One region of the Peribacillus sp. SRI_006 genome, then DNA from elsewhere that is predicted to be linked to it. Evidence: riboswitches for the same ligand, from Rfam matches in the RefSeq annotation. Region 1 holds a riboswitch; the other holds the start of a gene.
The links. Region 1 has a riboswitch for glycine ahead of AC2YHV_RS05340 (amino acid permease). Riboswitches for the same ligand answer to the same signal wherever they lie in the genome.
Positions count from the first base shown of each region.

Region 1 (15,772 bases):
TCGCTTAGATGATAGGCTTTAACCCCGGTGATTTTTGCAGCTTCTATCATTTCCCTCGAACGGATGATTCCAAGAGCGTTGTCCAGTTCATCCCCAATTTCATTTTGTCCTCCCTCACCACGGTTTGCAATCAGGCTGGATGTTTTCACCCCTAACCCTCTCGATAGATAAGCGAGAAAGTCACTGCGTTCATCATCGGGATGGGCACCGCTGTTCAAGAATGTCACAGTCGTTTCGAGCGGCTTGACCGCATTCCATAATTCGACGTTGGTATCATCAGGATTTGCAGCGCTGCCTCCAAGCGGCAATGATGCAAGAACCAACAAAAGGGAAAACAATGATAACAAAGCTTTTTTCATTCTTCTTTTAACCCCCTTCAACTTTTATAAAAAAAATGTAGGTTAGTAATGTTTTCTAACTAACCAGATAAAAAAACCTATCTAATAAATAGCACCAATGGTTATAAATGTAAATAATTCGAAGTAACTATTAAAAGTTGAACATTTTAAATGTTCCGAAAAAAACTTGTGCGTTGAAATTATTTAAGTTATATTTTTACTTAATTAGGAAGATTTACTAACTAAATAATGTAAGGCCGTGATGTGATGAGTTTTAAAAGGACACCCAGTCATCAAAAATATGTAAATAAAAAAAGGATCATTCAATGCATCCAAGAATGTTCACCCATTTCAAGAGCTGAAATCGCCGTTAAGCTTCAGCTAAGTAAACCAACTGTTTCTCAGGCTGTGGATGAACTTATACAGGAGAAATGGGTATTCGAGAAAGGAATAGGAGTATCCTCATCTCAAGGCGGGAGGAGGCCCATCCAGCTCTTTTTTAATGAAAAGGCTGCCTATATCATCGGTGTCGATATAGGCGGGACGAAAGTGAAAATCGTTTTAAGCGATTTAAGCGGCAACATCCTTGCTGACACTAGTTTTTCAACAAACACTTATTTAAATTCAGGGCTGCTTAAACAAATGGCGATTGAAACGGAGCGGTTAATTGCAAAGAATCAGATTGCGAAGGAAAGGATATTGGGGATGGGAGTCGGGATCCCTGGCATTACGCAAACGGCAAGCGGATTAGTAATAGAGGCACCGAGTTTAGGCTGGGTACAATATCCATTTGTAGCAGAAGCGAAGCGTTATTTTGATTTCCCCATCTTTCTGGACAATGATGTAAACGCGGCTGCACTAGGTGAACAGTGGCTGGGTAATGCACAAAATAAGCGGAATTTACTGTTCATTGCAGTTGGCACGGGAATCGGAAGCGGCATCATCTTGAATAACCAGTTATACAGAGGAGCTTCCAGTGCCGCTGGGGAAATGGGATATATGGTGACGGACAAAGAGGATATAAAACGTGAATTCAAGCCGATTTTCCATAGATACGGCTATTTGGAAAGTGTCGCAGGAGGCAAGTCGATTGGCGGTCACTTCACCAGGGAGGTCCTCAAGGATCCTCACCATTTTTTATTCGAACGGGCCAAATCTTCCGAACTATCGGGGGAGGATGCTTTTTTGGCAGCAAAAAAAGGAGACACTGCAGCTATGGCCATCATAAATGAAGCCATCGAACATTTAGCCTGCGGCATTGTCAATGCGGCTAGTTTGCTAAATCCGGAGGTGATCATTTTAGGAGGTGGTGTATTAAATTCTGCTGAATACATTTTACCTAGAATTCGGGAGGTCGTTGATCGATATCTTCCAAGTTTAGTAGAAATGAAAACTTCACAACTGGGAGAAAACGCAGGGGTGCTTGGAGCGGTTTCCCTATTTTTAAGGGAACATGATGGCATTTTGAATTTTTGTGATGAGGGGGAATATTAATGCAAAATAGGAAAAAGTCGCTTGTTTCAGTACTGACCTTATCGGCAGCACTATTAATTTCGGGATGTAACGGTACAGATACGAAAACGAATTCGGATGCAGGCGAAAAGGGTGAGCTCGAAGATAAAATCGTTGTTTATTCACCGCATGGCAAAGATATTTTATCAAAATTCGAAAAGCAGTTCGAAGATAAGTATGGTATTGATGTTGAGTGGCTTGATATGGGGTCTCAGGAAATCCTTGACCGTGTTCGTTCAGAGAAAAGTAATCCGCAGGCAGACGTTTGGTGGGGTGCACCTTCCACGAACTTCAATCAAGCAAAGGATGATGGGCTGCTGGCCGCTTATAAGCCTAGCTATTCCGATAGTCTCGATGAAGGATTCCGCGATCCGGAATGGTATTGGACAGGAACGAGCCAGACACCGGAAGTCATCATGTATAACAGCAAAGAATTATCAAAAGACGAGGTACCGAAAGATTGGGATGAGCTGCTTGATCCGAAATGGAAAGACGAAATCATCATCCGCTATCCGTTAGCCTCCGGAACGATGAGGACAATTTTTTCTGCGATGATCTATCGTACGTATAAGGATACAAATGATCCAAAAGAAGGGTATGACTGGTTAAAGAAGCTCGACCAAAACACGAAGGAATATTCAGCGAATCCGGAAATGATGTATAACAAGGTAGCCAAAGGAGAGGGCTCACTTTCCGTTTGGGCAATGCCGGATGTCGTCATGCTGAAAGAAAATAAAAATTATCCATTTGAGTTCGTCATTCCAGAAAGCGGAACGCCAGTATTGACAGAAGGTATCGCCATCGTTGAAGGTGCCAAGCATCCAAAAGCGGCTGAAGCCTTTTATGAGTTCGTGAATTCACAAGAAGCCGCAAAAACATTAGCAGAAGAATTTTACAGGATTCCGACCAGAAGTGATGTGAAGGGTTTACCTGAATGGATCACGGAAACGGAAATTAAAGCGATGGATATTGATTGGAATGCATTCCAGGAAAAAGGTGACGAGTGGATGAAATACTGGGACGAAAATATTAAAAGCGGAGATAAAGAAATTAAAGAATAAGGAAGTGTCGTTTGGATGGCGTCAATAAAAATAGAGAATGTCCAAAAAGCCTTCGGGAAAACGATAGCTGTTGACCAGTTAAACCTGGACATCAAAGAAGGTGAGTTTTTTACCTTTCTTGGTCCAAGCGGCTGCGGTAAAACGACAACACTTCGGATGATTGCCGGTTTTTATTATCCAACTAAAGGTGTCGTCCGATTTGGCGACAAAGATATGACGCGTGTACCTCCGGAGAAAAGAAATACAGGCATGGTTTTTCAAAACTATGCCCTCTTTCCCCATATGACTGTTTTTGAAAATGTAGCGTTTGGCTTGCGTGTGAGAAAGGTTTCTTCTGCTGAATTAAAGAAGAGAGTGCTGGATGCCCTCCAAAAGGTCAGGCTGGAGAGCTACTCGGATCGTCAAGTGAGCCAGTTAAGCGGAGGACAGCAGCAGCGGGTGGCCCTTGCGAGAGCACTGGTCATTGAACCGGAAATATTACTGCTGGATGAACCATTAAGTAATCTGGATGCCAAGCTTCGTGATGAAATGAGAGTGGAAATCTTAAGGCTGCAGCGTGATTATAAGATTACCACCATTTATGTCACTCATGATCAGGCTGAGGCATTATCCATGAGTGATCGAATCGCTGTGTTCAATTATGGTGTATGTCACCAGGTCGGGACGCCCACAGAAATTTATAATCGGCCGGCCAATGATTTTGTGGCGAGTTTTATAGGCGAGATTAATCTTTTGCCCGTTCAAGTTGAAATAGTTCAACAAGATAATATAGAGATTGTCCTTAAGAATAGTGAAAAACCGATTAAATTGAAGGTGGAAAATCAAGCTAGGGACGGAATTTCAATCATACAGAGTGATGCTGACCTTGCTGTTTCGATTCGTCCTGAAGCAATCAGGATTCTGGATGTGATCGAAGAAGGAACGAATATCTTTAAAGGTAAAATAAATTCCGTCCAATTCTTTGGATCTGTTGTGAATGTCATGGTGGATGTTCAAGACGTGTTACTAAGGGTCGACGTATTTAACACCCATGATTTTGGATACTTTTATCAAGGAAAGGAAGTGTATGTCCAGCTTCCCGAGAAACAGCTGCGTCTTATCCCTGTCATAAGCGGTGATGCGCCATGATTAAAAATCGTGATACGAGATTGACGGTTTGGCTCCTTATACCAGTTGTATTGGTGCTCATAGCATATGTACTCTACCCGTCATTGAGGACCTTTATTGAAAGTCTGCAAAAAGACGGAACGATATCCCTTGGAAATTATCAGGACTTCTTCGTACAGGAATCGAAAACGAACTTAGAGGCTCTTTGGAATTCTGTTTATATATCCTTTTTGAGTGTATTGGTCAGTGCCTTGATTGGCATTCCGCTCGCATTCATTTTTAACCGTTACGATTTTCCCGGCAGAAGCTTCTTTTCATCAGCAGCGATTTTGCCGATTGTCCTTCCATCATTGGTAGGGGTAATGGCCTTTATGTTTTTATATGGAGAATCGGGATTGATTCCAAATGCCATCAAGGACCTGTTCGGTCTCGATAAGGTTCCATTCAAGATTGGCGGGGTACCGGGAATTCTTATCGTGCATGCCTATACGATGTATGTTTATTTTTATATGACCGTATCCGCTGCAATCAATAAAATAGATCCATCACTTGAAGAAGCCGCTTATAACTTAGGAGCAAATAAATTAAAGGTTTTTTGGAAGGTGACATTTCCATTATTGACACCTGCAATCGTTGCCGCCTCTTTACTTGTTTTCATGATATCGATGGCTTCTTTCAGTGCCCCGTTTTTATTAGCTGGCGGATACAGGGTGTTGAGCCTGCAAATTTATTTTTCAAAAATCAATGGTGATATGGAAATTGCCGCTACCCAATCGGTCATTCTATCCATCGTTTCGATTTCATTTCTATTATTCATGCGTTGGTATCAGAATAGGAAGGATTATCGAATGGCCTCGAAAGGGCTTGGGGCACACAGGAGTGAAGTGAAGAACCCGGTTATGAAATGGGTGATGGTCGTAACGGGGGTCATCGGCGTAATTATTCTGCTTTTACCGCACTTTACGATTCTTTTGCTTTCACTTGTGCCGGATGGAACCTGGACATTTCAAACGTATCCCACAGTATTTAATGTTGAAAATTACAGGCTTTTGTTTGAAGACCCTAATATCTTCAAGCCGTTAAGAAATAGTTTACTGATGGCGTTTATTGCAACGTTGGCAAATCTGGTGTTTGGCGTCATTGCGTCCTATGTACTTGTCAAACGGAAATTCGTCGGGAAAAGCTTTGTCGATATTCTAGTCATGATTCCTTGGGCGTTGCCTGCAACGGTCATAGGGATGAACTTGATATTCGCATTCAATGAACCTAGCGTTTTTTCTTTCGGTCAAATCTTGGTAGGCACATTTTGGATTTTGCCGCTTGCCTATTTCATCAGGCATATTCCACTCGTTGTCCGGTCGACTAATGCCGTTCTGGAGCAGCTGGATGATTCGATTGAGGAAGCAGCCAGAAACTTGGGGGCTAAGTGGTTTTATACCTTCAGAAGGGTAATATTTCCGATTATTATGCCTGGTGTTTTATCAGGGACATTATTGGCATTTATCGAATCTGTGGGGGAATTCCCGACCTCGGTCCTGTTGTACACGATTTCAAACAGGCCCATATCCATTGAAATCATGAATCAGCTTCGGATGTTCAATATGGGGCAGGCCGCTGCCTATGGGATGATTCAAATCACGCTGATTGTAATCGTTCTCTTTATTTCGAACAAGTTTTTTGGAATCAAAGCGGAAAAAGCTTTATAAATCGGAGGTTCAAAGATGAGCAGGCTTGAACAATTTATCAAAAATGAAGGTAGTGTCTTTCCCGGAAAAACCTATGTTAGAGAGCTTCTGATGCCTGTTTTTAATGATCAAAGAGATTACTTATTTGATGCAATGTTCGATATTCATCGGGCACATGTCATCATGCTTTCGAAACAAAAGATCATTAAAGATGAAGAGGCGAAAACCATGCTTGATGGGATTCGGAAAGTGGCCCAAACAGATCTCGCTCAGTTGACCTATCAGCCCCAATTCGAAGACTTATTCTTCATGATGGAGGCAAAGATCGGTGAGGAAATCGGCCATGAACTTGCAGGGAAGATTCATATCGGCCGCAGTCGTAATGATATGGGGGTTGCGATGTACCGGCTTGTTTTGAGAGGTCATCTGCTCCAATTGGTTGGCTATGCAAACCAATTGAGTGAAGCATTCTTGGTGCAGGCTGAAAAACATACAGAAACCTATATTACAGGTTACACACATACCCAACCGGCTCAGCCTACTACAATAGGACATTACTTTTTAGCCATTTATGATGTGCTTCAAAGGGATATTGGCCGGTTATGGGCAGCCTATGAAACGGTTAACCAATCCCCTTTGGGTGCAGCCGCGTTAACGACCACCGGTTTTCCGATCAGTCGGAACCGTACGGCTGAACTGCTTGGGTTTGATTCGGTGATTGAAAATTCCTATGACTCAATTGGCGGGGCAGATTATTTATTGGAAACCGCAACTGCCATCATGACGTGCATGGTCAATACCGGAAGGTGGATCCAAGATTTCCTGCAGCATGTGACAAGGGAGTTTGGTACATTTCACGTGGCGGACCCTTATGTTCAAGTGAGCAGCATCATGCCGCAAAAAAGGAATCCTGTCTCCATTGAACATTCCCGTTCGATTGCAAGCAGTGCGTATGGTGATGCACTTGCTGCAATGAATATGATTCACAATACACCATTTGGTGATATCGTCGATACGGAAGATGATTTACAGCCACATTTATATCGGGCTTTTTCGAATGCAGGCCGTGTCATGAAACTAATGTATGCCGTCATGTCGACTTTGAAAGTAAATGAAGAACATACAAAGAAAATGGCCGCAAAATCCAGTATAACGATTACTGAATTAGCGGATACCCTTTCAAGAGATTACGACATATCCTTTAGAAAAGCCCATTCCATAGCAAGTACAATTGCAAAAAAGTCGATTAGTGAAGGGAAAGAGCTATATGATTGGGACACACAAGAAATCAATAAGATCATCAATGAATTCGTATCAGTGAACATAGCAGAAGATGAATGGAAAAAAATAATCTCTCCCGAATATTTTGTGGAAATCAGAAGCATTCAAGGCGGGCCCTCCCCGAAAGAGGTTACGAGAATGATTTTAAATAGAAAACAAAAACTGGAACAAGAGTTGCAGAAATATAAGAAAGTGATCAAAGAATTGAATGATGGCAGGAAGGCTTTAGTGGATTACTGAAATGAGCTTTAACGGGCATGAAACTCACGATTATTTGCTTCATGGACACGAGTAAAAGCATGAAATTCCCGAGTATTTGCTTCAAACTCACGAATAAAAGCATGAAATTCCCGAGTATTTGCTCCAAACTCACGAGTAAAACATGAAATTCCCGAGTATTTGCTCCAAGCTCACGAGTAAAAGCATGAAATTCCCGAGTATTTGCTCCAAGCTCACGAGTAAAAGCATGAAAATCCCGAGTATTTGCTCCAAACTCACGAATAAAAGCCCGAACCTTCTGAAGAGAGTATTTTTTGTTGGCTCGGAAGCAATACGATGCATTTTACTAAGAAAGCTTCATATTTTATGATACATAGTCATTCTTTATCAGGGTGGCTATTTATTTTGGATTTTTAATGCAACTGAGTCATCCCCAGTGACCATGAATGTAGATTATTCCTAAAAACAATTCTATTATTTGGAAAAAATATAATGTGAGGCGGAATGTTAATGTCAAATAGATCTCAGTTCGGTGTTATCCTGATTTTAATAGCTTTCGTAATATCGATTACTTTTTGTTTGAATCCGGAAGTCTTATTAAGAGGTGGATATGATTTAGCTATGGATGGCCTGGTAGTATCCAGAACCTTGATGATTATTTTTTCGTTGTATTTATTAGTTAAAATAGGGGATTTGTTTATAAACAGAAAAGATTAATAGTCTAAAATGAGGTTTCCCATCAACAATATTGAGATAAAGGACATCATGCTTGGAAGCCGAGAATAAGGAAGGCTCAGTCTTTTGACTGAGCCTCCAATGTTATTGATCCATAACCAGTTTCAAAATTTGCTTCATATATCGTTAACGGATTTAGGTTCCAACTGAACCGCGTGCTTTCTGAAAGCAATACTCACCGTGATCATCACAATGAAATTGACTGCCAATGCAATGATTCCCACATTCAAATCTTTTGCTGCTTGCGGTAAGGATGGAAACAAGGTCCCTATTGTCGATTGACTGAGTGTAATGCAGATTACGATGGCCAATCCGGTAATGATGCCGGCGATTGCGCCAAATTTATTGATCGGATTATTCCTTTTCAGACTAAAGAGAAGGGATGGGAAGAGCTGTGTAATGAGACTGTATCCCATAAGAATTAATGCCGACATCGTTTCGCCGCCGTTTAAGGTGAAGTAGACGGCTATAAGGGCAATGATTGGCACAAGGAACTTTGCCAATCGTACAATATGGCGATCGGACACGTCAGGTGCAAATTCCTTATAAACGTTTTTCGCGAGCAGTGTAGCGACGCTCATCAAAAGCATGGATCCCGGCACCAATGCGGTCAACAATCCAGCGCCGCCGATTATGCCTATAAACCATGGATCAAAGGTCTCGATCGACAGGCGCAGCAATGAGAGGTCCGCATCTGCACCAACGAGTCCGGGCACTTTCAATATAGCTGTAAACCCAACGAAAAAGACGAATAACAGCATGAGTGTATATAAAGGACTGATGATGGCGTTCTTTCGAAATACCTTGCCGCTGCGTGCTGAATAAACAGCGCTGAAAACTTGCGGCCACATATAGAAACCGAATACGAGCAATATTACCGTGGAGATGAACCATGATACGCTAAGCCCCTGATCAGGGAACTTTAGAAAACCAGGCTTGGCGGCATCAACCGCTTCAAACATCGGCTGAAATCCGCCAAAGTAATGAATCGGCAGATAAATCCCCAAAAATCCTATTATGGCGACCATCATGATATCTTTAATGACCGCGGTCCAAACTGAACCGTGGATACCGGAGATCATCACATAAATGGTAAGGCTGATCGCCCCCATCCAAACTGCCTCAGACATTGAGATGGCACCATAAGATGCTTCTGAGACAATGATCCCCAATCCTTTCAGCTGCACGACGATCACTGGGATCATCGACACCACACCGACAAGTGCAGCCAAAATTCCTAAACTGGGACTCTTATATTTGCTTACAAAGAAATCGGATTGAGACATCAGTTTATTTTCTTTGGCATATCTCCATATTTCCGGCAGGAGCCAATAGGATAATACGTAAGACAAAGTAATGTAAATTAGAACATATAGAGCGGGTGCGCCCTTGCCATAAGCCCAGCCGCTGCCGCCAAGGAAGGAGAAGGTCGTATAGATTTCCCCGGCCATCAGCAGAAAGACGAATATCGCACCAAAACCGCGTCCGCCCACCGTCCATTGTTCCAAGTCCATATCTTTTCCTTTTGAAGAGCGTATTCCTAAAAATATCGATAGAAGTAAAAATGCTAAAATGATTAAGAGAGCAATATTCATTCCTGGTCACCTTCCCGATTCCTGGGATCCAGCTTATACATGATGCCGAGTATGGCAGAGGTAAGGACCACCCACATAGCCATCCAGAACATATTGAAAGGCATCCCTAATACATATGGTTCTATTTTATTAACAAAAGGTAGAAATCCCAGTATGCCTATAAAAGGAACTAGTGTAAGAATATATATAATCTTCATTAAACAACCCCCTCCGTTTTAAATAAAGTGAAACGCCCACCAATGGGGGTTCATTCTTCAATGCCACTGATGGATGGGTGAACCAAACCGGATGGAAAATTCATACATGACGGAAAAGGTACGATAATATATATTAGCTTACACTATTTTGATATAAAATTTAATGCAGTTGCCTGATATATTTTAGCAAAAGTGTGCAGAAAGCCGAAGGCCTAATATGTTCATATGCAGATAAAGCCTTGAATTCATATTGAGTTCAAGGCTTTATTTCCTTTAGCTATCTTTTTTTTCGATAATTATATAGTATCACCAAGAGGATGAACCAGATTGGGGTCAAGAGCAGTGATAGCCGTGTAGCTTCAGCGAATAGCATAACAATAAGGATGAACAGGAATAAGCCTAAAATGACGTAATTGACAAAAGGTGTAAAAGGAGCCTTGAAAGTCGATTCGGCTCTTAGGTCGGGCCTTGTTTTCGAATATTTGATATGGGAGATCAAGATAATGCTCCATACCCAAATGAAACAGATGGCACTGATGGTAGTCACGACAGTAAATGCCTGTTCCGGTATCAGCTTGCTTAATAATGCCCCTATTGATACAACGATTGTGGATGTGAATAAGGCATTGCTCGGAACAGCCTGTTTATTTAATTTTTCCAGCTTAGCTGGGGCTTCACCATTCCTGCTTAACGTATAAAGTATTCGGCTCGTTGAAAATAAACCGCTGTTGCATGCAGAAGCAGCGGATGTCAAAACGACGAAGTTGATGATCCCTGCAGCGACTGGAATGCCGATTAACGCAAAGACCTCTACAAATGGACTGCTTGTGGCATTCAGTTGTGTCCATGGGTTGACGCAGAGAATGACGAATAGTGCACCAACGTAGAAAAGCAAAATCCGGACAGGGATTTTATTGATGGCAGATGGAATGTTCTTTCGCGGGTTCGCCGTTTCTGCTGCAGAAACCCCGACCAATTCGACACCGACAAATGAGAAGACGACCAACTGTAAAGATAACAGGAATCCGGAAATGCCATTGGGGAACATGCCGCCATGATTCCAAAGGTTCGTTAGGGAAACCGTTCCGGTATTGGTATTGAAGCCGAGGATCAGAAGGAAAATTCCTACGATGATCAAGGCGATGATCGTGATTACTTTAATGATGGCAAACCAGAATTCCAATTCGCCAAATATCTTAACGGTCAATAGGTTCAATCCTAACAGAATGACCAGACAAAGCAGAGCCGGAATCCATTGAGGGACATCAAACCAATATTGCATATAAACACCGACAGCTATGATATCGGCCATTGCGGTCATGATCCAACAAAACCAATATGTCCAACCGGTCACGAAGCCGGCCCATGGACCGACATATTCAGTTGCGAATTCAGTGAATGATGTGTACCCTGCATTGGATAAAAGCAATTCCCCCAGGGCCCTCATCACAAAAAACAAGGCAATCCCTATTATCATATAAGAGAATAATATGGAAGGACCTGCTAATTGTATGGCTTTTCCGGAACCTAAAAATAAACCGGTGCCAATGGTTCCTCCTATTGCAATCAGTTGTACATGTCGATTTTTTAAATCTCTTTTTAATTCTTGTTTAGCCAATTCGTACGCCCCCGTTTTTATAGTCTGGTAGTGAATGTTTACCTGCATGGTCTTGGAGAGAGGGACGTGATTGTCGTCCAGCTTGCCTTTCCCATTTGTTGTTTTAGTCCAATCACAATATGGACAATAAAAAAAGAGATTGGATAATACCAATCTCTTAAAGGGCTCAGAATAACAATATATCATTCGTTACTCTTCTGTCCTTTTGCCTGAGATTGTGAATCCTTCGGCGCTGCATCTTGTACAGTCTCTCCAGAAGCTGCTCCTGCTATAGTGTCATCCATAGCATTCATCGCTTGCTTGTATGCGGTTGTGAAGAAATGTCAGTCAGTGATGATTTTCCACTGCTTGATCATTTCATTATGCTTATAAAATAATATTGGAATTCTATCATCTATTTTTCGGTAGGTCAACAATTTTTTTTGAAATGAAACAGGCATTTTCTGTAGTTTAATAGTGGTCTGTATTTAACTTAAGGTCTAAGCAGAAGTGATTGTTTTCTACTCATTATGAACGATCACTATAATAAAATACTGAACATCATTTTTTTAAAATGATATTTTTAGATTAGAAAAATCAACAAGATATTATTGGCAACTGTTTATTTCAAAAATACAATTGTATTTTTACAGAATATTTACTATTATAAGATAAGAAAACATAAATGAAGTGTTATTGGTATTTTTTCGATAGAGCATTTCTAACTGCAATAATTAATAAGTTCGTGGTAAGGATAGAAAAGCATTACCGATATTGCATCTGGAGGAGTTAATCATGTCGAACAAGGAATTAAAGAGAGGGCTGGAAGCACGTCACATTCAAATGATAGCTTTGGGCGGAACCATCGGAGTCGGCTTATTCATGGGATCTGCGAGCACGATCAAATGGACCGGGCCCTCTGTAATGCTTGCTTATGCCATTGCAGGTATTTTTATATTTTTCATCATGCGTTCCATGGGTGAGATGCTTTATTTAGAACCGACTACAGGTTCTTTTGCAACCTTTGCGAGCAGCTATATACATCCTTTGGCAGGTTATATGACTGCTTGGAGCAATTGGTTTCAATGGGTAATCGTCGGAATGTCCGAAATCATTGCGGTTGGCTTGTATATGCAATATTGGTTCCCGGAGTTACCGGCCTGGATACCAGGTGTGGTCGCCATGATCATCTTGGGAGCGGCCAACCTCATTTCCGTTAAATCCTTCGGGGAATTTGAATTCTGGTTTGCACTTATAAAAATCATAACGATTATATTGATGATCGTTGCCGGCCTGGGCCTTATCTTCTTTGGAATAGGGAATGGCGGGGATGCGATTGGATTATCGAATCTTTGGGAAAATGGCGGCTTCTTTACGGGAGGCTGGACAGGATTCTTCTTTGCGCTTTCACTTGTCGTGGCTTCCTATCAAGGCGTTGAGCTTATCGGCATCACAGCAGGGGAAGCGAAAGACCCAACGAAGACCGTAACAAAAGCGATTCAATCAATTATATGGCGCATTTTAATTTTCTATATTGGTGCCATTTTCGTCATCGTGACAGTATTCCCTTGGGATCAACTGGATGACTTAGGCAGTCCGTTTGTTTCGACCTTTGCCAAAATAGGTATCACTGCAGCGGCAGGCATCATTAATTTTGTCGTCATCACTGCGGCGATGTCTGGATGCAACAGTGGGATTTTCAGTGCAGGTCGTATGCTTTACACACTGGCATTGAATGGCCAAGCTCCGAAAGTCTTTGCTAAAGTATCTAAAAATGGAGTTCCGGCATATTGCACGATCGCTGTACTATTAGGGTTGGGCATCGGGGTTATCCTGAATTACCTTGCACCGCCGCAAGTATTCCTTTATGTGTACAGTGCGAGTGTTTTGCCTGGGATGATTCCATGGTTTGTCTTACTTATCAGTGAGCTTAAGTTCAGAAAGGTAAATGCCGCTGAAATGGAGAAACATCCGTTCAAAATGCCGTTGGCCCCTTACAGTAACTATGCGACAATAGCCTTTTTACTGATGGTGCTGGTAGGTATGTGGATCAATCCTAGTACAAGGATTTCCTTGGTTGTCGGGATCGTTTTCCTAGCCTTGGTAATAGCAAGTTATTACATGCTGAAAATGGATAAACGAACACCATTGGATGTTAAATCCGATGATGAGATTTCAGGATAAGAAATTCTAGTAAAAAGCCCTTCTCTAATTCGAGAAGGGCCTTTTTTTTCCTTGTAGATCAATTGTGGAATTCACGAGTAAAACAGCGAAACTCACGAGTAAAGTCGTGGGATTCACGAGTAAAGCCGTCGAATTCACGAGTAAAACAGCGGAATTCACGAGAAAAGTCGTCGAATTCACGAGTAAAACAGCGAAACACACGAGAAAAGTCGTCGAATTCACGAGTAAAATAGCGAAACTCACGAGTAAAGTTGTTGAATTCACGAGTAAAACGGCGAAACTCACGAGTAAAGCCGTCGAATTCACGAGTAAAATAGCGAAATTCACGAGTAAAACAGCAAAATTCACGAGTAAAGTCGTCGAATTCACGAGTAAAATAGCGAAATTCACGAGAAGTTGTGGAATTCACGAGTAAAACGGCGAAACTCACGAGTAAAGTCGTTGAATTCACGAGTAAAACAGCGGAATTCACGAGTAAAGTCGTCGAATTCACGAGTAAAATAGCGAAATTCACGAGAAGTCGTTGAATTCACGAGTAAAACAGCGGAATTCACGAGTAAAGTCGTCGAATTCACGAGTAAAATAGCGAAATTCACGAGAAGTTGTTGAATTCACGAGTAAAACGGCGAAGCTTACGAGTAAAGTCGTTGAATTCACGAGTAAAACAGCGGAATTCACGAGTAAAGTCGTCGAATTCGCGAGTAAAACGGCGAAACTCACGAGTGTAGCTAATTTGACCTCGTAACAAGGGAGGGACAGCAAGGGGAATGTATCTTCATGCCAGGTTTTTTCATAGGATGTTACATATTTACCCGAGGAAGGGGTTATCTTTTGGAAAGAACAAAGCTTACCGGTCGTATCGTTACACCTAATGATGCTGAGTATGAGCGTGCCAGGATAAATAATAACTTAAGTTTTTCTAAATTCCCAAAGGTCATTGTGTTTTGTCAAAGTTCCGATGATGTGTTGAATTCATTGAAGTGGGCCCGGGAAAATCATGCACCTTTCCGGGTTAGGAGCGGCAGGCATAGTTATGAAAATTTTTCATTAGTGAATGGCGGTCTAGTCATTGATATTAGTGAAATGTACAATATCAAGGTCAATCGTGAAAAAATGATCGCAAAAATTGAAGCCGGAGCTGATTTAGGGCGAGTATATAATACGTTATGGGACTATGGCACGACGATTCCGGCAGGGACCGAAAGCAGTGTTGGTGTTGTAGGTCTTACGCTCGGCGGTGGAATAGGTATGTTAACGAGGCGCTTTGGACTTACTTGTGACAATCTACTTGAAATAGAAATGGTAAGGGCTTGTGGAAAGAGGGGAGCCAAACTCATTAAAGCGAATAGGAAAATCAATAGTGATTTATTTTGGGCATGCTGCGGGGGAGGAGGGGGAAACTTTGGCATAGTCACATCTCTTACTTTCAGGGTAACCCCCGTATCAAGGGTTTCCGTTTTCTCCGTCACATGGGGGTGGGAGGATTTCGAAGCGGTGTTTGAAGCCTGGCAGGATTGGGCCACTCAAGCTGATGAAGGCTTAACTTCAGAAATAGAATTCAAGGCAAAGGAAGCAAACGAAATTTTTGCTAAAGGTGAATTTGTTGGAACGTCACATAGATTGAAGCAGCTATTAAAGCCTTTGACAAAAACCGGTTCACCAATAAATGTCATGATAAAGGAAGTCCCATACATTGAAGCCGTAAGATTCTTTGATTATCCAGCTGGAAATCAACCGGCGCATCGAAAGAGGTCAGGATCTTTCATTGAAAAAGCTTTTCCACAGCAAGCAATCGCAACTATGAAACATTTTTTAGGAAATGCTCCAAATGAAAATGCAGCCATTTGGCACCAATCCCTAGGAGGAGTGGCGGGCCTTAAAGATCCAAAGGAGACAGCTTTTTATTATCGAGATGCCATCATCGCCCAGGAGTATCAGGCTACATGGACCAATCCAGAAGAAGAGCGGCTAAACATTCGTTGGATCAAGGACCTGAAGCATGCCTTGTCACCATTTACTACCGGTGACTATGTGAATTGGCCGGATACTCTAATCAAAGATTGGCCAACTGCGTATTATGGAGAAAATTTCAAACGGCTTAGGGAAGTGAAAACGAGGTATGATCCATACAATGCGTTTAAGTTCCCACAAAGCATACCGCCATTAAATAAGTGGGGGTGAAAAAAGCTTGGAACACCATAAACATTCGTTATATAAAGGCCTATTCCTGAATTTGGATATAGGCCTCTTTCTTCTTGTTT
Region 1 covers NZ_JBYCZT010000003.1:217,790-233,561, forward strand. The annotation lists gene AC2YHV_RS05295 (NEW3 domain-containing protein) at 1-359, opposite strand, end outside; gene AC2YHV_RS05300 (ROK family transcriptional regulator) at 606-1,832, shown strand; gene AC2YHV_RS05305 (extracellular solute-binding protein) at 1,832-2,911, shown strand; gene AC2YHV_RS05310 (ABC transporter ATP-binding protein) at 2,927-4,039, shown strand; gene AC2YHV_RS05315 (ABC transporter permease) at 4,036-5,724, shown strand; gene argH (argininosuccinate lyase) at 5,740-7,224, shown strand; gene AC2YHV_RS05325 (hypothetical protein) at 7,714-7,920, shown strand; gene AC2YHV_RS05330 (sodium:solute symporter family protein) at 8,055-9,533, opposite strand; gene AC2YHV_RS05335 (DUF3311 domain-containing protein) at 9,530-9,730, opposite strand; gene AC2YHV_RS05340 (amino acid permease) at 10,008-11,348, opposite strand; glycine riboswitch at 11,536-11,614, opposite strand; gene AC2YHV_RS05345 (amino acid permease) at 12,123-13,511, shown strand; gene AC2YHV_RS05350 (hypothetical protein) at 13,576-13,926, shown strand; gene AC2YHV_RS05355 (hypothetical protein) at 13,910-14,038, shown strand; gene AC2YHV_RS05360 (hypothetical protein) at 14,022-14,231, opposite strand; gene AC2YHV_RS05365 (FAD-binding oxidoreductase) at 14,343-15,692, shown strand.

Region 2 (15,772 bases), on a different contig from region 1:
CGCTCGCCCAGTGCCTGTTTTTTGTTTTCATCCAAGAAATAAGGAGTTGCGTCAATGACATTGTCCTGCATGCGCACACCGACTTCAACTGTCTGCTTAAGTTTCTCGAAATTAACCGTTTTGCTTTCTTTATCAGCCATTTCAGCCAGATTGACAGCAGCAAGGTTACATACTGAATATGGGGCCAATGGCTGTTCTCCACAAGGGTTCGTGGCTACAACCTGTTGACCGTATGCTTTGGCATTCGTCATTTCATTTGCATTATCGATAAAGAAAATACCTGGTTCAGCAGAATATGTTGCACAAATGTTTATTAAGTTCCAAAGCTCTTTAGCCCGGATTTTACGGTAAACACGGACTTTATGACCCATTTTCTCCCATTCGCGAACATCGCCGACATTATGCCATTCTTCATTGTAAATGGCCATTTCTTCGGCATTATAGCTTTCAACATCAGGAAAACGCAATTCATATTCCGCATCTTGTTCAGCCGCTTCCATAAATTCCTTGGTCAGGCAAATGGAGATATTGGCTCCAGTCAAGAAATCCGAATTATGGACACTGTATGTTCCGCCTGTACGGATCTTTTCCTCTGCATCCCTAATGATTTTCTCGCTGAACCCGCCTTGGCCAGGAATCTCCTTATAATTGATGATCCCTTGATACATAGCCGTTTCCTGTTCCGTGTGCGGCGTGAATTTCAATTTATCCGTGGCATATTTCTTGATGGCTTCATCTTTGGTGTTTTCCACTAGGTAACGCAAAATCCTTGGATTTTGCATTTTGGAAATGATGAACTCTGCAATATCGGGATGCCAATCAGCAAGCATGATCATTTGCGCGCCTCGTCTGCTGCCGCCCTGTTCAACAAGATGCGTCAGTTTTGCAATATCGTCAAGCCATGACACTGAACCCGAGGATTTTCCATTTACCCCTTTTGCCAGAGTGTTTCTTGGACGCAGTGTCGATCCGTTCGTACCCACTCCGCCGCCGCGGCTCATGATTTCCATCACTTGTTTCCTATGTTCTGAAATACCTTCACGTGAATCCGGTACGAATGGCATTACATAGCAGTTGAAATAAGTAACATCCGTATTGGAACCTGCACCGTATAATACTCGGCCTGCCGGGACGAAATTAAGGTTCTTTAATTCTTCATAGAATTTATTGAACCATTCCGTTCTTTTTTCTTCCGTGGTTTCCACTGATGCCAATCCCGTTGCATTACGTTTCGCAATTTGTTCATAGTATATTTCAAGAGGCTTTTCGATTATATCCAACGGACGGTTTACAATTCCCGTCTCGACTTCTTCCGGATTATCCAATACGCCACGGAATTCTTCATCCACCAATACCTTGGCTTTTTTGGTTTCCCAATCAATTTCAACGATGTAACCGAGACCCCTTGCCGGGAATTTCGGATCTTCCTTAATCGTCAACACGACGAAATCGCCTGCCGAGAGTGTGATTTTTTCAGTATCCTTAAAAGAATAGCGGTCAAGCATGACTAGACGGGACACTCCCTTATGCGCCATTTTCATATCAGCAGTTACAGGGTGAACCTGGGGAAATAAAGAAATATCCTTATTCAACCTTTCTAGATCAACCTTTAAAGCTTCTTTTATTACAACCGACATAATTCCCTCTCCTTTATATGTTTCATGATCCGTTCTTGCTGCCGCAAAAATCCTTATGTAGCCTTACATGTCCGTTTCGCTTAACAAGTACCCTAAATTTATCATAGCGAAACTCAAAAATCAACATATAGTGTCGTATTAAATATTTCAACTACTATATATTGTGTTTGTTTTGAATAACTTTTAATTTTGTCAAACGTTAAATCAATTAATATAGTTAGCAAAAGGGAGGAAAATGTCGATTTATAATAATTTTTCATCAGATTTCAATTAATTTGGACCTTGCTTTTTCCCCATCCCTTTTAGGGCTTATCCCTGCAAGGGATGTGTTATTCGGTCAAACAAATCTGAAAAAACTTTTTATTATCCACTCTAATTATGCTTCCTCTATCTCATGAAATTCCATTCATCGCTTTCATATTTGCTTTCTGCAATTGCCTTCACTTCCAGCAATTGCTTTTCGGTGAGGACATATGGCTCTAAATCGACCGAAAGTCCTTCGGCAAAACCTTTTTCGAAAGCTTCTTTCGCTTCAGGGATGGTTATCTTTCTCCCGGCAATGTCATTCATGGCCACAGCTTTGTTTTTTAAGTTTTTTTGCATTCTCTCTTTAACCCTGTCATTTGAGAATTTAAATACGCTAAAGAGCTTATCATCATCAAGCTCAAGCAAAATGGACCCGTGCTGAAGGATGACGCCTTTTTGCCTGGTTTGAGCGCTGCCAGCGACCTTCCTGCCCTCAACGACCAGTTCATACCAGCTAGGTGCATCAAAGCAGACGGAAGACCTGGGCGATTTTAAAGCCGCTTTTTCCTGTTCGCTTCGAGGCACGGCAAAATAAGCATCCAATCCAAGATTCCTGAACCCCATCAATATTCCTTCAGAAATGACACGATAAGCTTCAGTAACGGTTGTTGGCATTCCCGGATAGGATTCTGGAACGATTACACTATAAGTCAATTCATGTTCGTGCAGTACCGCTCGTCCTCCTGTCGGCCTGCGAACAAAACCAAGGCCCTGCCTTTTGACCTCTTCCAGATCAATCTCCGCTTCTGCCTTTTGAAAATAACCGATCGACAATGTCGCTGGATCCCAGCCGTAAAAGCGTATGATCGGCGGAATTTCCCCTTTGCTTTGCCAGTTTAACAGGGCTTCGTCCAGCGCCATATTAAAAGCCGGTGAACAATACCCCGAATCTATAAAACCCCATTTTTCTTTAGTCATCCTTACCCCTCGTTTCGATAGACGTTTTTCAATGCCCCACAAAAAACTCACATGTAGTAGTTTAACAGACTTTAACACTCTAAAAAAGAAAGTGCTATCAAGTCATGAAGAATTTGATGAAAATTCTTTTTGATTATTGGGTAAAGCAATTATATAATAAAGATTGTCTGTATTCGTTAAGGTAGAAGGGAGTTTTTATGTTTGGAAATATTATATACACTGCTCATCATCCTCGGAGTGGTTATTGCGTATTCACTTTTTAATTGGTACCGCCAGCGTAAAATCGTTAAAACACTAACACAGGACGAATTTATCGCCAACTACAGAAAAGTGCAGCTAATTGATGTGCGGGAACCGAATGATTTCGAAAATGGTCATATCTTAGGCGCAAGAAACATCCCTATGACTCAAATGAAAACCCGCTTGGTCGAAATTAGGCCGGACAAGCCTGTATATTTGTACGCTCAAAGCGAAATCATCAGCGGCAGAGCTGCAGCCATGCTATACAAAAAGGGCTACAGGGAACTTTTTCACTTAAAGGGCGGTTTCAAGATGTGGACCGGGAAAATCAAAGCAAAGAAATAAGACCCATCTCGGCATGGGCTCTTTTTAATTCCATAGCTCAAGTAAAAGAAAGTCAACAGTTGGACTTTAATGGAATCTTACATAAACATGAAAAATCCCCGCCGGAAGGCAGGGATTTTTTTAAGTGTAAGCTACTAATCTAGGCTTGATAACGCAAAATGGGTTTTCTTGCAGCAAGTGTTTCATCAAGCCGCTTTATAACGGTTGTATGCGGAGCTTCCTGAACGATTTCCGGGGTTTCTTCCGCTTCCTTGGCAATCTGGATCATCGCGTCGATGAACGCATCCAGCGTTTCTTTTGACTCGGTTTCAGTCGGTTCTATCATCATTCCTTCTTCCACGTTCAACGGGAAGTAAATGGTTGGAGGATGATACCCGAAATCCAGCAATCTTTTAGCTATATCGAGCGTCCTTACCCCCAATTTCTTTTGCCGGCGTCCGCTTAATACGAATTCATGCTTACAATGACGATTATATGGTAAGTCAAAATAAGGTTCCAACTTGCGCATCATATAATTGGCATTGATGACCGCGTTCTCTGTGACGGCTTTAAGGCCATCAGGACCCATTGAACGAATGTACGTATATGCCCTCACGTTTATTCCGAAATTACCATAATAAGGTTTCACCCTGCCAATGGATTGCGGACGATCATAATCAAGGACGAATTGCTCGCCTTGCTTGACTATAAGAGGTTTAGGCAAGTAAGGAATCAAGTCGGACTTCACACCTACAGGACCAGAACCCGGGCCGCCGCCTCCATGCGGGCCTGTGAATGTTTTATGGAGATTTAAATGAACCACATCAAAGCCCATGTCACCCGGTCGTGCTTTTGATAGGACTGCATTCAGATTCGCTCCATCATAATAAAGCTTCCCACCTGCGTCATGGACAAGTTGTGCCATTTCCAAAATATTTTCTTCAAACAATCCCAATGTATTGGGGTTCGTCAGCATCAAGGCCGCCGTATCCGGTCCGACAACACGTTTTAAATCTTCAAGGTCGACTAACCCATTTTCATCGGACTTCACTGTAATCGTTTCTAGTCCGGCAACAGTGGCAGAGGCAGGATTCGTACCATGGGCCGAATCAGGTACAATCACTTTCGTCCGTTCTGTATCGCCATTCGCTTCGTGAAAAGCGCGTATCATCATCAATCCTGTCCATTCACCGTGGGCACCTGCTGCAGGCTGTAATGTCACTTGGTCCATCCCGGTGATTTCCGTTAAGTGTTCCTGCAAATCAAATAATAGTCCCAATGCTCCTTGTACAGTAGCGGGATCTTGATATGGATGGATATGGGCAAAACCGTTGAAACGTGCCACATTTTCATTTATTTTCGGATTATATTTCATCGTGCATGAACCCAGCGGATAAAAACCCGAATCCACCCCATGATTCCGTTTGGAAAGTGCAGTATAGTGACGCATGATATCCAGTTCGGACACCTCAGGAAGCTTTGCCTCTTCTTCACGGATGTAGTCGGCAGGAAGAATTTCTTCGAGCGGAATAGTTGCAACATCCATTTCTGGCAGACTGTACCCGATCCGGCCGGAAGTACTGATTTCAAAAATGAGTGATTGATCTTGATTATTCATGTTGATCCCCCAATTCCTGCGCAAGTGCATCAATTTCTTCTTTTGTTCTTAGTTCAGTTACCGCAACCAGCATATGGTCTTTCAATTCAGGATAAACCGTCCCTAAATCGAAGCCGCCGATCATCCCTTTTTCAAAAAGGTTTTTATTGACCTCTGAAAACGGAGCAGGCAGTTTAATGACAAATTCATTAAACGAAGGACCGTCGAATATCACTTCCACCCCTTTTGCCATAATTGCTTTTTTCGCATAATGTGCTTTTTGAATATTTTGCACGGCCATTTCTTTGACACCCTTTTTCCCAAGCGCGGTCATTGCAACAGAAGCGGCCAAGGCATTCAAAGCTTGATTGGAACAAATGTTGGATGTGGCTTTGTCACGGCGAATGTGCTGTTCACGAGCTTGAAGCGTCAGGACAAACCCTCTTTTTCCATTCTCATCGACCGTTTGACCAACGAGTCTGCCCGGAACTTTCCGTACAAGTTTATTAGTAACCGCAAAATATCCACAATGAGGGCCACCGAATGCCGCTGGAATGCCGAATGGCTGAGCATCCCCCGTTACGATATCTGCACCGAGTGCACCAGGGGATGTCAAAGCTCCCAATGCAAGCGGATTACTGGAAACGATAAACATGGACTTGACGCCATGAATGATTTCTTCCATTTCTTTCAATGGCTCGATCCGGCCAAAAAAGTTCGGGTATTGCACGATCACTCCTGCAATGTCATCATTCGCCAATTCCCTTAAAGCAGCTAAGTCCGTCACACCGTCTTTATGAGGAATTTCGATCACTTCCACGCGTTGCCCTTTTGCATATGTCTTCACAACTTCTCTTGATTCAGGATGAACGGTTCCTGAAATGAGAATCCTCTTCCGCCTTGTCTGTCCTGAAGCAAGCATCGCTGCTTCAGCCAGCGCCGTCCCGCCGTCATACATGGAGGAGTTAGCCACATCCATGCCCGTCAATTCACATATCATCGTTTGATATTCAAAGATTGCTTGAAGCTCGCCCTGTGAAATTTCAGGCTGATACGGTGTATACGCCGTATAAAACTCAGAACGGGAAAGAACATGATCGACGATGACCGGCGCATAATGGTCATAGACACCCGCACCAAGGAAGGAAGCATAATTTTTAAGGTCCGCATTCTTTGCAGCAAGCCTTGATAATTCTTTCATTAATGCAGGTTCCGATTTAGCAGGCTTGATATCGTATTCTCCTTGAAAACGAACGCTTTCAGGGATATCATTGAAAAGTTCTTCAGCAGCGGATACCCCTATCGCTTCCAGCATTTCTTGTTTATCTTGCTCTGTCATGGGTAAATAACGATGTTTCATCTAATGACCATTCCCCTCTATTTACGTGGTTTTTTATAAAAAGGTGTTTGTATTATAACGGCTTTCAAACGTTTGGAACGGATTTCCACTTCGACTTCCGCATCCAGCACCGAAAATTCCTTATCGATAAGTACCAATCCAACGTTTTTCTTCAATGTTGGCGATTGGGTACCAGTCGTGACCTCGCCAATGACTTCATCACCGCTGTAGACCTTATACCCATGACGTGGAATGCCACGGTCAATCATTTCAATTCCCACAAGCTTCCGGGGAGCCCCTTTCTCCTTTTGCTCAGCAAGAACGGCTTTCCCGAAAAAATCAACTTCCTTATCCACTTTTACTGCAAAACCAATCCCGGCTTCTATCGGGGTGATGTCCGCCGAAAGCTCCTGCCCATACAGCGGCAGTTTCGCTTCAAAACGCAGGGTATCACGAGCGCCTAAACCAATCGGCTGAACCCCCTCTTCCTTACCGGCATCCATAATCGCCTTCCAAAGGGCAGGGCCATTTTTACTGTCGCTATATATTTCAAAACCATCTTCACCAGTGTATCCAGTACGGGATACCAGCGTGGAGATACCGTTAATCATGACATTATCCTTGAACCTGAAAAATCCAATTTCACTTAAGTCAGTACTTCCGGATAGTTTTTGTAATATCTTCTCTGCAGCTGGTCCTTGAAGTGCCAGCTGTGTATAGTCACTTGATACATTCGTAATTTGGGCATCTTCCGTTAAATTCGCTTGAAGCCAATTGAAATCTTTTTCTGTATTCGCTGCATTGACCACGAGCAGATAGTCGTCCTCAGCCCTTTTATACACGATAAGATCATCAACCGTGCCTCCGTTTTCATAACACATGGCGGTATATTGGGCCCCGCCCTGTTGCAGCTTTGATATATCATTTGTCAGCATCTTCTGTAAAAAGGAAAGGCTCCCAGGCCCCTTAACATCGACTTCCCCCATATGGGAAACATCAAATAACCCCGCTTTTGTCCGTACGGCTTCATGTTCATCCTTTATACCCGAAAATTGGACAGGAAGTTCCCAGCCGCCAAAATCAATCGTTTTACCTCCGTATTCACGATAAACCTCAAATAGTGGTGTTCTTTTTAAATTGGTCAAAAAATGACCCCCTTCAGATTTTTTTAAAAATTAATTGGCTTCATTATCAAAAGCTTCTTGTCATTACGCATCAGATACAAGCTGATTCATGATGTGAAAAAAGCACAAAAAAGGACAGAGAAAGCCCGTTTGAGCTTTTTCTCTGTCCTGAAACCTGAAAGTTTACCTATGTAATAGGTTTTCCCCTTTGGTGGCCGTCCCATAACGGGCGGCGCTCTCCAGAGTTGCGTCCAATAAGAGTTCTTTTGCCTGAGAGATTCACTGCTAAGTTTGCTCCTTCGGCGCTACATCCGTAGTCTCTCCCCTTATCTTCACCCGCATATAAATGGTCTACCATTGAAAGGAAGCCGATAAGCCCCAAGCATCGGTAAAACCTTTGAGCATAAATGGAATGCATTCTCTGCCAATTCTCCTAAAACTTCAGAAACCGTTTGACTGATCTCCTTCAGTAATCTTGGATAAATTAGGAGCCTATAGCCCATACTAAGAAAACGCGAACTGCAAAATCGATGTACAAACATTCTTTGTAGCGTTTGGAAATTGGAATTTTCTAAATATACTTATATCCTACCCTAAGAAACTTATCTCTGCAATATTTTTTGAAAAAGAAATATTTTTCTTACTTCACATATGAAATGTTCGGGTTTTGACCTTATATTAAGGAAATTATGATTTAAGAGGGAGTTATTTCTATGAAAATCAATATATCCTTCAATTCTGAATGGAATGACGAGTTTCTGCAAAAGATGGAAAATGACGGTCCATGGGGAAATTGGGAGCTTTATAAGTTGGCGGTTCAAATGGAGGAAAACCTTATCATCCCTGATTTTGAAGGTTTACAGGCGCCCAAGCATCTTCCTCAGCTAACCCCGCTTCCCCATCAATTGGAAGCGGCGAAGCAAGTAGTGGAAAAGATGAATGGAAAAGCCATTTTGGCTGATGAGGTAGGGCTGGGAAAAACAATTGAAGCAGGCTTGATCCTAAAAGAGTATATGATTAGGGGCCTTGTAAAAAAAGTATTGATCCTTGTTCCGGCTTCCCTTGTCACACAATGGGCATTTGAATTGAATACCAAGTTTCATATTCCGGCAGTCGTTCAGAGAAAAAGTTATGTCTGGGACTCCTGTGATGTAGTCATTTCATCCATTGATACAGCGAAACGCGCTCCACATCGAGATATCATCTTTACTCAGGAATATGACTTCATCATTATTGATGAAGCTCATAAACTTAAAAATAATAAGACGAAGAACTATGAATTCGTCCAAAATCTGAAAAAGAAATTTTGTTTACTCCTGACAGCCACTCCGATTCAAAATAAAGTCGAGGAGATATTCCACCTCGTTTCGTTATTGAAACCGGGCCACTTGGGAAATGCCTCACTCTTTTCGGAAAAGTATAAAGGGAAAGGCCGGAACATAACAGAAGATGAACACCTAAAGGAACTGGTCAACACTGTCATGATTCGAAACCGGCGGGCCGATACTGGCATTGAATGGACAAAACGGCATGTGGAAACCATCACCATTGAATTTTCTCCAACGGAACAAGCATTGTATGATGCTGTTTCCAAATTCAAGCCAATTTCGGATGGATCAAAAGGAAGCGCCTTTTCGGCTCTCACTCTCCAAAGGGAAGCATGCAGCAGCAGAGAGGCTGTCTTTTATACATTAAAGAATATGAGGGATAAATACGATCAGCCTTCCCCTGATTTTTTGGCAAAGCTTGATGATTTATTTACTAAAGTGAATGAAACGGTCCAGAACTCAAAGGCTGAAAAAGCTTTGGAACTGATCAAGAAAATTGATGACAAAGTGATTATCTTTACGGAATATCGTGCGACTCAATTATATCTCCAATGGTACCTACAGCAGAATGGAATTTCTTCTGTTCCTTTCCGAGGCGGTTTTAAGCGTGGAAAGAAAGACTGGATGCGTGAATTATTCCAAAAGAACATTCAGGTATTAATCGCAACAGAAGCTGGCGGGGAAGGGATAAACCTTCAGTTTTGCCATCACTTGATTAATTTTGACCTGCCCTGGAACCCAATGAGGCTTGAACAGAGAATTGGACGGATTCACCGCCTTGGTCAGGAAGAAGATGTGATGATTTATAACTTTGCCACGAAAAATACAGTTGAAGAACATATACTGAAGTTACTATACGAAAAAATAAATTTATTTGAAAAAGTAATCGGTGAATTGGATGATATTTTAACCAAACTGGATATTAACAACATTGAAGAATATTTAATTGATGTGGTCGGCGAGTCCAAAACCGAAGGCGAAATGAAAGTCAAGATGGATAATTTTTCATCGTTGATCCAATTCGCTCAATCAATGAAGGAAGGTGAGGTTCATGCAGCAACGGGAAATTCATGATTTTTTAATCACTTTCTTTAAAGCCAATGAGTGTGAAATACTGGATAATGCACCAACCCACCTTACAGTGCAATTGACGATTGAGATGGATAAAGAATTAATGAACAGACCCTTTTATTGGCATTATCTAGAAAAAACAGGAGGTGTTCCGAACCCGGCACAAATCACTTTCATTACCGATCCAGAACAAGCTCCATCCGATTTAAAGGGAGAAATGATTCATTTTGGCTCCCCTCGTCTTCACCAGATTATTCAATCAACCAAAAAGCTGGCAGGGTATACTAGACTTTTTGAGAATACGCCTCCATCAAAAGGCAGAAATAATCCTTTGTTTCCTTGGCTGACCCTGAATGTGAAAATATCCTATCAATGCGACCGCAAAAAAGATACTTTCATGTCAATCGGACTGAATTTAATCTCGGGTGAAATAATGGAAGGGTTTCACCATCGGGTTTTACCGATTAACGTCACCCCGAAAATACCGGATTATTCCTTTACGCTTTCACCTCTGATCATGCCCAAGAGTGGATTGGCAAGACTTGATACATACATCAGAACCAGTTTCGAGGATGATGACCATTCCTGGGCGGAGGAAGCAATGCTGCGCTGGCAGAATGACTTGAATTTATTGGAGCATTTTTACAAGGATATGGACGAAAAAAGTGAGAGCTATTATACCGAAAAAGAAGCACTAAAAGCACAATATGAACCCAACATCAGAATATCCATCATCAACGGAGGATTATTTTACCTTTCAGATAGGGCGTTGGGATAAGTTAAGAATAAAAAAACAGATGTCCAAGTTTAGGACATCTGTTTTACTTTTTGATCGTTTTCCTTATAAACATCGACAAAGCAAAAGGGACAATGCCAAACCAATGTGACATACCCTGGTTTTTATCCTCTTTTCTGTGAAGGCGTTTTTCTTTTCGTTCTTTTTTCGTCAGATTGAAATACTCGACAAGCTGCTGCGTCAGATATTTAATATAAGCGTTTGTAGACATATAAAATCATCACCCTACGCAAAGTATGTCCGGTTTACGCTTATTTTATTCCTTTCCTTGCTCCCTTCACCGTAAACCTGTCGCGTTCCCTAATAAAATGGTGTTGATTTTGCTATTACACAGCTTGCTTCTCCAACCATTCTTTCACTTCCCCCGCTTCTTTATCGTATTGAATGATGACCCTGCCCTCTCGATCATTTTTAGTTTTGGAAGAAAACTCGATATAGACGTAAGGACCTTCTTGCTTCATTAAGGAATATCGCACCACACCATTGGGATATGATATTTCCCCCTGGATGATTTTCGGAATCTCTTCGCCCCACTCTGCCGTCACATCCTTGATGGCTAGATGGACAAGATGGTCGGCCACAAGCGACTCTTCCACTTCTTTATAAAACTTTTTATCAATGATAAACTGGTCGATCATTAGTATCGTGAACATGATGAAAACACTCGCCACAATCATGACCATCGGGAAAACGACTCCTTTTTGATTATTCATCAATTTTCGTATCATTCCTAAAGAAAGGATGAAATCTTCGACTGAAAGTAGTCCCTGCTTTATCCGTTATATTTATAACAATGACACTGCCATCCTTATTGACCTGGAATTCCGAAATGTTCTGCAAGATGACCTCATGCCCCATACCATCCACTCGTCTTCGGACCTTGTCTTCATATTGTTCCAGCGATGCTAATTGTTCACCTGAAAGCAAATATAATTTATTTCCCATTACATCTTGTGCTTTGGAACTCCGGACCTCCTGCTTCACTTGCATGGTAAAGACCTCCCACTCCTTAGGATGCAATTTATCAACGGACCTCATCTGGGTGTTAATGATCGAGAAGAGCTGCAGAACAAAAAGCGACGTCGTCATTAAAATCAATAAAGAAAAAAGCAATTCGATCATCGTAAAGCCATCATTTTTTCGCAGCATCACAAATGGATTCCCAATTACCCGTTTCATGTTCATAGCGTACACACCCTTCAATCATTCCCGGGAAATCCCCATGGTGCTTCCAAAACAATTCATAGCTTCTTTTTTTGTAAATGATTTCCTGATCAACTGCTTGAATCTCCCCATCCATGAACGCCGTCAATCTTTCATATAATAAATGGTGGGCTTCGGTCCTTACGGGAATATCTTTCCGCTGCGTCAATACCTCTTCAAGAATTGGTAAAATGGCAAGGGCCAGTAATATACAAATAGAAAATGCGGCCATCAGCTCAAGGTAGACGTACCCTTTACAATTTCTCAATCCGGAACCTCCCTTTACCGATATTGAGGACCAGCTTGTACTTTCCCTTTGAGGTATCAATCATAATCGTTCCGGCTTTGGATGCATTTCCATATTGATTAAAATGAAAGCTGAACCCCAAAGTGCCGCTTAAAAACTGGATATCCTCTGGTATGCTTCTCTCTAAAACGATCCCCTCCTTATAAGACGAAACGGTATAAATCTTTTCGGTATTATCAATATGGAGGTAAATCAAGCTCTTATGACTGATGGCATACTGTTGAGCATAGAAAAGATCTTCATGAAATTGTGAAAGAAAAAGCCTATTTTCCATTCCTTTAGTGAAGCTGGGATATAGATTAGGACCAATGGAAATTAGGAGTACAAAAATAGCGAGGACAATAAGGGTTTCAGATAGTGTATACCCACCATCTGAATGCCGTATATTCACTTCTCTCCTACTCAACGACCGTTATCTTTCCTTTACTATCCAAACTAATTTCATTCCCATTAGGGCAGGATGTCTGTTTGAGGTAGCCTTGACTTTCCAATTCACCGATACTTTCGGGCAGTTTAGCATTATCGATTTCATAAGCCTGCACCTGTGCTTGGGCCATCTTAACGAAAGCTTCACATCCTTTAGACTGGATTGTGGATTGGTTTTTCGTGATATTGGGGATTGTTATAATCAAAAGGATGGATATCACCAGTAAAACAATAAGCATTTCTATTAGGGTAAAACCACGTTCATTCATCACTTTCTTCAACATATCATCATGCTCCTAAAAGCATCTGAATACCAGATGACCTTCGGGCATTTTCACCTCCGGAATACAAAAATGAAATCCTATAAACCTTCGAGCAGTGAGAACATCGGCAGCAAAACCGCCAAATAAATGGACACGATCAAAAGACCTATCAGTGAAAACATTAGAGGCTGAATGATTTTCAAGATTGCATTCATTCTCTCTTCAATTTTCTCCAGTATAAAACGACTGTAATGAAGTAACTCGGCATCAAGTCTGCCGTATTTTTGACCATTTGCAGCGACGACCGGTAAATTCCCATCAAAATATGGGAGCTCCCGAAAAATCATTTCCAGTGATCTGCCCTCGATCAGATCATCCTTGATGATATTGCAAAGTTTTTGGTAAAAAGGCTGCTGTTGATTTATCGAGAATAATTTGATGCTATCGTTAATCGATAGTCCTCCGGAAAGCAAGCCACTGAATTGGCTTGCAAAAAAATAAGTTTCGTATAATTTGATGAACCTCCCGAATATCGGAATTCCCATCAAAATCCTTCGCTGCCTTAATGGGCATAATCCATTGAACCAAAATCGTTTGAGTGCATACAAGAATAGGAGCAATCCGAGTAATAAGAAGGGTAGTGCTGGAAGAATGAACGTGGAGGCTGACATTAATCTTAAGAGAATATGCTGATCGACATCCATCGTGAAATAGATGGTCTGGAATTGGGGAAGGAGAACACTCTGAAGAATATAAAAAACGATGCTTACAAAAAAGACTAAGAATACGGGATACACCATTAACTTTTTTACTTTATCCATATCCTCGATTCTTTTCTTCCAATATCGCCCACCTTCTTTCAACGCCCGTTCCAGGTCGCCATATTGTTCTCCATAAAATATATAACTTACAAGCTGCGGATGAAAATTAAGATGGGTCAGCACCATGTGCAACGGGTAGCCGTTCCTTAAATCGGCTATAGCCTGAGTGAAGTCTTCCGCTTTCTTCTTTGATTCCTGAAACTCAAGAAAATGTAAAGCTTCCGCCAAAGGATAACCATGATTCAATAATTCACCTAGCTTCGAAATAAAGACCGCCTGCTCTTTTACCTTCCATTTACTTTTTGGTTTCATGGTAGACCAGCCGTTCATATTCCTGAGATCCCACATAGCCCATCGCAACCGCTTTTCCGATTTCATCCTTTAATTGGCGGTAGCTGACCGTTGCCATTTCTTTTTCATCTCCCATTATCCGGAGAACTTCAGCCAGGCTTTTTCCATATAGCAATTCATATACACTTGCCCTTTTATTCCTAGCAGTCATTTTGCAAGCTAAAGCACAGTCCCCTTTACACGGAAGACATCGTAATTCAACCAGCCGCTGCGCTGTCACGCCAATCAAAGTCTGTTCAACCTCAAGTAAGCTGACACCAAATTCCAGTAATCTGGAGATGGCGCCCTGGGCGTCCCTCGTATGCATGGTCGTTAGTATCAAATGACCGGTTAATGCGGCACGGACTGCGATTTTGGCAGTTTCTGCATCCCGGACTTCCCCAACCATGATCACGTCCGGGTCATGCCTCAGAACAGCTTTTAGGCCGACTGAATACGTAATGCCCGCCTTTTCATTGATTTGGACTTGCAATACCTTTTCGGATACATTTTCAATGGGATCTTCAAGTGTAATGATATTTCGATTGATCATCTCATGGGCGTGGTGAAGCAGGGAATATAGTGTCGTGGTTTTCCCACTGCCGGTCGGGCCGGTAAATATGAGCATGCCATGGGAATGCTTCAAGAGTGCAATCAATTTTTGAACGGTGTTTGGAAATAAGGATAACTGTTCTAGAGGAAGGATATTCTGTTGGGGTATTAAGCGGATGACCAAACTTTCGAGATGGGCAGTGGGTAAAGTGGAAAGGCGGAGTCCGACCACCTGGTTAGCCAAATTGATGGTGATGGCACCACTCTGGGGCCTCCTTTTCTCCCCTATATCCATCGAGGCAAGGAACTTCAAATGGGCGATCAGCCTTTCAGCTTCAAAGAATGATAATGTTTCCTGGGGAACAAGCTTATTGTCTATTCTGAATTGGATGTGAGGCCCCTCTCCGCGAAAAAAAATGTGGATATCCGATGCCGATTCCACGATGGCACGGGTTAGTATTTTTTCTGCGGTCTTTTCAATCGATATCAATTCATTCATCACCTCCTATGTTTCTTGTTTTATTGATTCGACAATCCACGACAAATTCCTGCTTCAGAATAAAAAAATTCCCGAAAAACTTCGAGAATCATCTCACATGCTTATTTTCAACTCAAGTCTCCGGGAAACCAAATTTCTTAATGCATCTACATTATGGCCAATCACCAGTTTTTCCCCGTCTATGAGAATGGGCCTTCTTAATAACTTCGGTTCTTTTGTTAATAATTGGATGACATCAGAAAGCATCATTTCGTCAATATTAACTTGTAAGTCTTTGTAAGCTTCACTTCTTGTCGCCAAGACTTCATCAAGTCCCTCCGATGTCAATTCAAGAATTCTTTTTAACTCTGCTACAGTTGGAGTCTCTCTGAATAAATGTCGCTCATCGAAGGAAACTTGATTGGCGCTTAACCATTTTTTTGTTTTGCGGCAAGATGTACAGCTTGGATACGAAAAGAAAGTTAACTGTGCCATACTAATCACTCCCCGTTCACATTTTGTATACATTTATAGTTTATACAATTATTGTACAACGTTTGTATAATTAATGTATACATATTTGTTTTATAAAACCGATTTAAATGTGAACGTTTTTTAAACTAAAGAGTGTTTGCCCTTTCCCTTATTCCATTTTTTTCTGCCTGCATTATAATGGACATAGGTAAACTATGGAATAGCAGGAGGGTGTAAT
Region 2 covers NZ_JBYCZT010000001.1:384,995-400,766, reverse strand. The annotation lists gene AC2YHV_RS01960 (vitamin B12-dependent ribonucleotide reductase) at 1-1,637, opposite strand, end outside; gene AC2YHV_RS01955 (lipoate--protein ligase family protein) at 2,025-2,861, opposite strand; gene AC2YHV_RS01950 (rhodanese-like domain-containing protein) at 3,063-3,446, shown strand; gene gcvPB (aminomethyl-transferring glycine dehydrogenase subunit GcvPB) at 3,586-5,043, opposite strand; gene gcvPA (aminomethyl-transferring glycine dehydrogenase subunit GcvPA) at 5,036-6,382, opposite strand; gene gcvT (glycine cleavage system aminomethyltransferase GcvT) at 6,400-7,506, opposite strand; glycine riboswitch at 7,647-7,730, opposite strand; glycine riboswitch at 7,734-7,821, opposite strand; gene AC2YHV_RS01930 (DEAD/DEAH box helicase) at 8,199-9,887, shown strand; gene AC2YHV_RS01925 (YqhG family protein) at 9,865-10,662, shown strand; gene AC2YHV_RS01920 (YqzE family protein) at 10,706-10,891, opposite strand; gene comGG (competence type IV pilus minor pilin ComGG) at 11,007-11,393, opposite strand; gene comGF (competence type IV pilus minor pilin ComGF) at 11,386-11,865, opposite strand; gene AC2YHV_RS01905 (hypothetical protein) at 11,813-12,151, opposite strand; gene comGD (competence type IV pilus minor pilin ComGD) at 12,138-12,581, opposite strand; gene comGC (competence type IV pilus major pilin ComGC) at 12,589-12,900, opposite strand; gene comGB (competence type IV pilus assembly protein ComGB) at 12,978-14,012, opposite strand; gene comGA (competence type IV pilus ATPase ComGA) at 13,996-15,081, opposite strand; gene AC2YHV_RS01880 (Spx/MgsR family RNA polymerase-binding regulatory protein) at 15,175-15,555, opposite strand; gene AC2YHV_RS01875 (helix-turn-helix transcriptional regulator) at 15,771-15,772, shown strand, end outside.
Region 2: another riboswitch for glycine. It lies ahead of gcvT (glycine cleavage system aminomethyltransferase GcvT); the one in region 1 lies ahead of AC2YHV_RS05340 (amino acid permease).